2 regions of the Pseudoxanthomonas sp. 97-1-1 genome follow, and region 2 is predicted to be linked to the other one. Evidence: predicted binding sites of a transcription regulator. Region 2 holds the regulator's gene; the other holds the start of a gene.
The links. Region 2 encodes FliA, which starts transcription of late flagellar genes. Its sites were predicted from a motif close to TAAAGTTTNNCNNNCNNNGGCCGATAA; they were not measured.
Positions count from the first base shown of each region.

Region 1: the regulator FliA is predicted to act here: its motif matches at 1,554-1,580, upstream of AC3DET_RS14060 (methyl-accepting chemotaxis protein).

Region 1 covers NZ_JBYMTJ010000003.1:472,886-476,264, reverse strand. The annotation lists gene ettA (energy-dependent translational throttle protein EttA) at 1-862, shown strand, start outside; gene AC3DET_RS14065 (hypothetical protein) at 1,000-1,374, opposite strand; gene AC3DET_RS14060 (methyl-accepting chemotaxis protein) at 1,660-2,742, shown strand; gene AC3DET_RS14055 (Rieske (2Fe-2S) protein) at 2,758-3,081, opposite strand; gene AC3DET_RS14050 (hypothetical protein) at 3,172-3,379, shown strand, end outside.
Region 2 covers NZ_JBYMTJ010000002.1:724,662-728,040, reverse strand. The annotation lists gene flhF (flagellar biosynthesis GTPase FlhF) at 1-294, shown strand, start outside; partial or broken gene AC3DET_RS10615 (MinD/ParA family protein) at 350-1,162, shown strand; gene AC3DET_RS10610 (RNA polymerase sigma factor FliA) at 1,159-1,911, shown strand; gene AC3DET_RS10605 (chemotaxis response regulator CheY) at 2,029-2,409, shown strand; gene AC3DET_RS10600 (protein phosphatase CheZ) at 2,409-3,020, shown strand; gene AC3DET_RS10595 (hypothetical protein) at 3,057-3,200, shown strand; gene AC3DET_RS10590 (chemotaxis protein CheA) at 3,228-3,379, shown strand, end outside.

The sequences.
Region 1 (3,379 bases), on a different contig from region 2:
CATCCAGAAGGAACTGGAGTGGTCGCGCCAGAACGCGAAGGGTGGCCGCTCCAAGGGCAAGGCGCGCCTGGCGCGCCTGGAAGAGCTGCAGTCGGTCGACTACCAGCGCCGCAACGAGACCAACGAGATCTTCATCCCGCCGGGCGAGCGCCTGGGCAACAACGTCATCGAGTTCAAGAATGTCTCGAAGAAGTTCGGCGACCGCCTGCTGATCGACAACCTGAGCTTCCTGGTGCCGGGCGGCGCGATCGTCGGCATCATCGGCCCCAACGGCGCGGGCAAGTCGACGCTGTTCAAGATGATCACCGGCCAGGAAAAGCCGGACTCGGGCACCATCACCACCGGCCCCACCGTGCAACTGGCGTACGTGGACCAGAGCCGTGAAAAGCTCGAAGGCAACCACAACGTCTTCCAGGAGATTTCCGGCGGCCTGGACATCCTCAACATCAACGGCGTCGAGATCCAGTCGCGCGCGTACATCGGCCGCTTCAACTTCAAGGGCCAGGACCAGCAGAAGATGGTGGGCTCGCTGTCCGGCGGTGAACGCGGCCGCCTGCACATGGCCAAGACGCTGCTGCAGGGCGGCAACGTGCTGCTGCTCGACGAACCGTCCAACGACCTGGACATCGAAACCCTGCGTGCGCTGGAAGACGCGCTGCTGGAGTTCCCCGGCAACACCTTCGTCATTTCGCATGACCGCTGGTTCCTGGACCGCATCGCCACCCACATCCTCGCCTTCGAAGGCGACTCGCACGTGGAGTTCTTCCAGGGCAACTACCGCGAGTACGAGGAAGACAAGAAGCGTCGCCTGGGCGAAGACGGCGCCCGTCCGCACCGCCTGCGGTTCAAGGCGCTGAAGTGACGTGGTTGCGCGCACAGATGCGTGATCGCCTCTGACCTTGCCCAACGAGAACGCCGGCCCTGTGCCGGCGTTCTGGTCTGCGATCGGTCACTGCGTTCGACCTGCAAATGTGCGGCAATCGAATGCAAGGTGGGGTACTACCCTCCGACGGAGGTCGCCATCACCACTGCCACCGCTACCCCCATTACCACCTGGATGACAACGAAGAAGAGCCCACAACCCAGAAGGCCGCGCAGCAGCGATTTCCAGCGCGCATACGGCTGAAACAGCTGCATCAACGAAAAGATGCCGTAAACCGTCGAGACCAAGACCGACCACGCCGGCAAACCCGGGACCCAGCGTTGCAGAAGCAGCGCGATCGACCAGAAGACAAAGGTCTGGACGGTCAGGAAGGCCGCTATCACCAGCCATTCCGGGTAGTTCAGCGAACCGACGCGGTGAAAGGCCAACCGGAACGCCACTGCTTCGAACGGCAACAGCAGCAACGTCGCAGCCGCGAAATAGGCGTTCATCCAATCGCCGATCGACTTGGACGTGGTCGCCAACGCGGACGGCGATGCAGTTGCTCGCGTCGCCCATGCCGGTCCCCTGTCCGTGGTGCGCGGATTCCAGGCAAGCGTCGCGCATGCGTCCAACACGCGACGCCCGGCCGCCCCATCCCGGGGAAATCGCGCACCGCGACGGTGCCGATTAAAGCACTCCGCTTGCGCGCCGATAGCGCCTCAACACGGGGAGCGACTTCACGCTGCCGCATTCCGGCGCCGTGTCGCCCCGCCCCCTTCCCCACAAGGAGTTCCATGAACGCATGCGCTGTCGCCCCCGTGCCCGACGCCGGCATCGACGACCACATCCAGTCGGTATCGGGATTGTCGGATTCCTTGCTGAAACAACTGCGGCAATCGCTGCAGAAGATCGACGAGATCAACCGCATCACCCGCATCATCTCGATGAATGCACGCATCGAGGCCGTGCGTATCGGCAGCGCCGGACGCAGCTTCGGCGTGATCGCCGAAGAGATGGACACGCTGTCGCGACGGGTCAGCGACACCGCGCAGGAAATCGACCGCATGGCGGGTCGCACCAGCACCGATCTGCGCGAGCGACTGGACCAACTGCAGACCGACGTGCGCCGGACGCGGCTGACGGACCTGGCGCTGGCCAACATCGACCTGATCGACCGCAACCTGTACGAGCGCAGTTGCGATGTGCGCTGGTGGGCTACCGATGCGGCGATCGTCGCCGCCGCACACGACCCGCAACCGGCCGCGCTCACGCATGCCAGCCAGCGGCTCGGCCAGATACTGGATTCCTACACCGTCTATTTCGACCTCGTGCTCACCGACCTGCAAGGCAATGTGCTGACCAATGGCCGGCCACGCCAGTACCCGTCCGCAGGCCACTCGGTCGCGCAGCAGGAATGGTTCCAGTCCGCCATGTCCACGCGCAATGGCGAAGAGTTCGGCTTCCAGTCCATGCATGCGAGCACGCTTGCGGGCGGTGAGCGCGTACTGGTTTACGCCTGCACGGTGCGCGAAGGCGGTCGCGTACAGGGGCGCGTGCTGGGCGTGCTCGGCATTGTGTTCCGATGGGACGCACTGGCGCAGACCATCGTGGAACGGACGCCATTGTCGGAGGTGGAATGGCGCCGTAGCCGGGTCTGCATCGTCGATGCGCAGGGCCGGTTGCTGGCCGACACGCAGTCCGGCGCGGATGCCTCGCGACTCGATTTTCCTGGGCATGCATCCCTGTTCGCCCAGCCCCGTGGCGCGATCGACGTATCCATCGAAGGCCGCCCCCATTGCGTGGCACAGGCCGCGTCACCCGGCTACGAGACCTACCGCACCGGCTGGCATTGCGTGATCGTGCAAGGCGTCGACTGACGCCAGCAGCGCGACTCAGTCCAGCCACACCTCGCCGTCACGCACCTGCACGGCGACGGCGCACAGCGAATCGCCGCGGCAGGGCCCGGCGACGCAGTCACCGCGTACGAGTTCGAACGAGGCGCCGTGGGCGGCACAGACAAGGTGGCCGTCCTTGCTCTTGAGGAATTGACCGGGCGCCCAGTCCAGCCGTCTGCCGGCGTGGGGACAGACATTGAGCCATGCGCGCACATCGCCGCCATCGCGATGCAGGATCAACGACTCGGCATCGTCGCCGATCACGGCTTCAACCTCGGCGAAACCGCCGTCGGCGATGTCATTCAGTGCGCTCAGTCGCATGTCGCTTAACGAAGTCCTCACACGGTCATCAAACGGTCATCCGATACTGCGCGTACCGGCTCCGGCCGCATTCTGTCACGACGCAACGCCATGTACGCACGCCATTTCCAGTTCAATGCCTTCCGCCACGTGTTCGCTCCGCGCAAGCCGCGCCATCCGCTGCTGCGGGTCGGCCTGGGCCTGCTGGGTGTGCTGCTGCTCGGTGTGCTGGTGTTCTTCAGCGTGTTCGTCGGTGCCGCGATGATCGCCGGCGGCCTGGCTTACAAGCTCCTGCGCCAGCGGGGCAAGCCCAGCGCGC
Region 2 (3,379 bases):
CTGCTGTGCCTGCCGGCCAACTCGCACTTCTCCGACCTGGACGAGGTCGTCCGCCGCTTCAGCAGCGTGCAGCCGCAAGGCGTGGTGCTGACCAAGCTGGACGAGACAGGCCGCCTGGGCAGCGCCCTGTCGGTGGTCGTGGACCACCAGCTGCCGATGACCTGGGTAACCGACGGCCAGCGCGTTCCCCACGATCTCCACCGCGCCAACAGCGCCCACCTCGTGCTGCGGCTGGACCAGCTGCGCCGCGAAGCCGACGAACCCTGCTCGACCGAGGCCACCCATGTCGCCTGACCACCTGCTGCAGACCAATCCCCGCAGCACGCCGCCGGCCGCCGGCGCATTCCATCCCGTGCGCGTCATCGCCATCACCGGTGGCAAGGGCGGCGTGGGCAAGACCAACGTGTCGGTCAACCTGGCCGTGTCGCTGGCCGAAATGGGCAAGCGCACGCTGCTGATGGACGCCGACCTGGGCCTGGCCAACGTGGACGTGCTGCTCGGGTTGTCGCCGAAGTTCACCCTCGCCGACCTGGTCGCAGGACGTTGCGGACTGGAAGACGTACTGCTGGAAGGCCCCGAGGGCGTGCTGGTGGTTCCCGCCTCGTCGGGTTTCCGCCACATGGCCGAACTGGCGCCGGCCGAGCACGTGGGCCTGGTCAACGTGTTCTCCGAACTGCAGCGGGCGCTGGATTTCATGGTGGTCGACACCGCCGCCGGCATCACCGACAGCGTGCTGACCTTCTGCCAGGCCGCGCAGGACACCGTGGTGGTGGTCTGCGACGAGCCGGCCTCGATCACCGACGCCTACGCGCTGATCAAGGTGCTGGCGCGCGAGCGCGGCCTGGACCGCGTGCACGTCATCGCCAATATGGTCCGCGACCCCAACGAGGGCCGGAAGCTGTATGAAAAACTCGCCCGCGTCTGCGAGCGTTTCCTCGGCGATGTCGCCCTGCACTACCTCGGCGCGGTGCCGCAGGACGACTGGCTGCGCCGTGCGGTGCAGCGCCAGCAGCCCGTCGTGAAAGCCTATCCGGGCAGCCCGTCGGCCCGCGCCATCGCCGAGATCGCGCGCATGACGGCACGCTGGCAGCCGCCTCTGGGAGCGCGCGGCAACGTCGAGTTCTTCGTCGAACGCCTGATCCAGCGGGGAGTCGCCGCATGAACACCGCCGCCGCCCAATACCGCGCCGTACAGCGCAGCAGTGCGAACGATTTCGTCACCCAGCACGCCGACCTGGTCCGCCGCATCGCCCATCACCTGGCCGCGCGCCTGCCGGCCAGCGTGGAGATCGACGACCTGGTGCAGGCCGGCATGATCGGCCTGCTGGAAGCCTCGCGCAGCTACGATGCCGAGCAGGGCGCCTCGTTCGAGACCTACGCCTCCATCCGCATCCGCGGGTCGATGATCGACGAGATCCGCCGCGGCGACTGGGTACCGCGCTCGGTCCACCGTCGCGCCCGCCAGGCGGCCGCCACCGTGCGCGAGATCGAACAGCGCACCGGCCGTGCCGCCATCGCCACCGAAGTGGCGAGTGCGATGGAAATGCCGCTGCCCGAGTACCTGCGCCTGATGGAAGATGCCGCGCGTGGCCAGGTGCTGAGCCTGGAATCGCACATCGACGACCATGGCGAACCCAACACCGCGCGTACCGGCGGCCCCTCGCCGCAGCAGCACCTGGAGCGCAGCGAGTTCCGCCAGCAACTGGTCAAGGCCATCGGCCACCTGCCCGAACGGGAGCAGCTGGTGCTGTCCATGTACTACGAGCAGGAGCTCAACCTGAAGGAGATCGGCGCCGTCCTCGGCGTCAGCGAGTCGCGCGTCTGCCAGATCCACGGCCAGGCCATGGTGCGGCTGCGCGGACGCCTGCAGGTGTTCGAGAAGGCCGACGCCGGCCTGGAAGACAACGACTGAAGAATCCCCACGGCCTGCCGATAAGGCTCCGGTAGGCCGCCGCGTGCAGCCCCTGCCTTGCCGTCGCCCCTGACCGGGCACGCTTTACTGGAGTTCGATGTGACCGCCAACAAGAACATGCGCATCCTCATCGTGGACGACTTTTCCACCATGCGCCGCATCATCAAGAATCTGCTCAATGACCTGGGCTATACCAATACCGCCGAGGCCGAAGACGGCAACAGCGCGTTGACCGCACTGTCCCAGGGCAGCTTCGAGTTCGTGGTCACCGACTGGAACATGCCCGGCATGACCGGCATCGAGCTGCTGAAGGCCATCCGCGCCGACGACCGCTACAAGACCCTGCCGGTGCTGATGGTCACCGCCGAGGCCAAGCGCGAGCAGATCATCGAGGCGGCGCAGAACGGCGTGAACGGCTACATCATCAAGCCGTTCACCGCGCAGACGCTGGAAGAGAAGCTGGGCAAGATCTTCGAACGCCTGGGAGCCGCTGCCTGATGAGCGCCGTGGCCGATGTCGCCGGCGCACGCGCCGCGCTGGTGGAAAAACTGCAGCACGCGCTGGATGCCCTGGAACAGGGCGACGAAGCCGGCTGGCGTCGCGAACTGGATGCCATCGCCGCCTGGCGCACGCAGCCGATGATGCAGGGCCTGGGCCGCCTGGCGCGCGAGCTGGCGCAGACGCTGGGCGAACTGCCACCCACCGGACCGGGCGAGCTGGACGACGCCTGCGCGCGCCTGGACCATGTGGTGGAAATGACCGAACAGGCCAGCCACGCCACGCTGGACCTGGCCGAACAGTGCCGTGGCTACGCCACCCAACTGAAGGGCACCGCGCTGTCGCCCGAGCAGGCGGCGCTGGTGGACAGCATCGGCAAGGGGCTGTCGGAGATGGCCCTGGCGCAGAGCTACCAGGACCTCACCGGCCAGATCATCCGTCGCGTCGCGGGCATCGTCCGTCGCGTGCACGAGGGCTTCGGCGCGCTGGGCCTGCCGCCGCCGGAGAAGAAGAACCCTTCAGATCTGGCCGGTCCGGCCGTTGCTGGTCTGGACCGCAACGCGTTTTCACAGAACGACGCAGACGACCTGCTCTCCGGACTGGGGCTGTAGGCACCCGCGAACGCGCAGCGGAACCGGAGACCTGCCATGCCCGACGCTTCCGCCCGCCGTTCCTGCCATCCCCTCGTCCTGCTGTTCGTGGGATCGCTGCTGGTCTGCGATGTCCTGGTCGGCCGCTTCCTGCGGCGTCGCCACGCGCACGCCCTGCACCTGCTCGACTCCTCCCGCTGATCACCCGTCCCGGTACCTGCCCCGCCCATGTCCGCCGTCACCCCTGAAATCGCCGCCGACTTCCTGATCGAAGCGCAGGAAATCCTCGACCGGCTGGGCGAGCAACTGGTCACGCTGGAACAGGACCCCTCCGACAGCGAGCAGCTGAACGCGGTATTCCGCGGCTTCCACACCCTGAA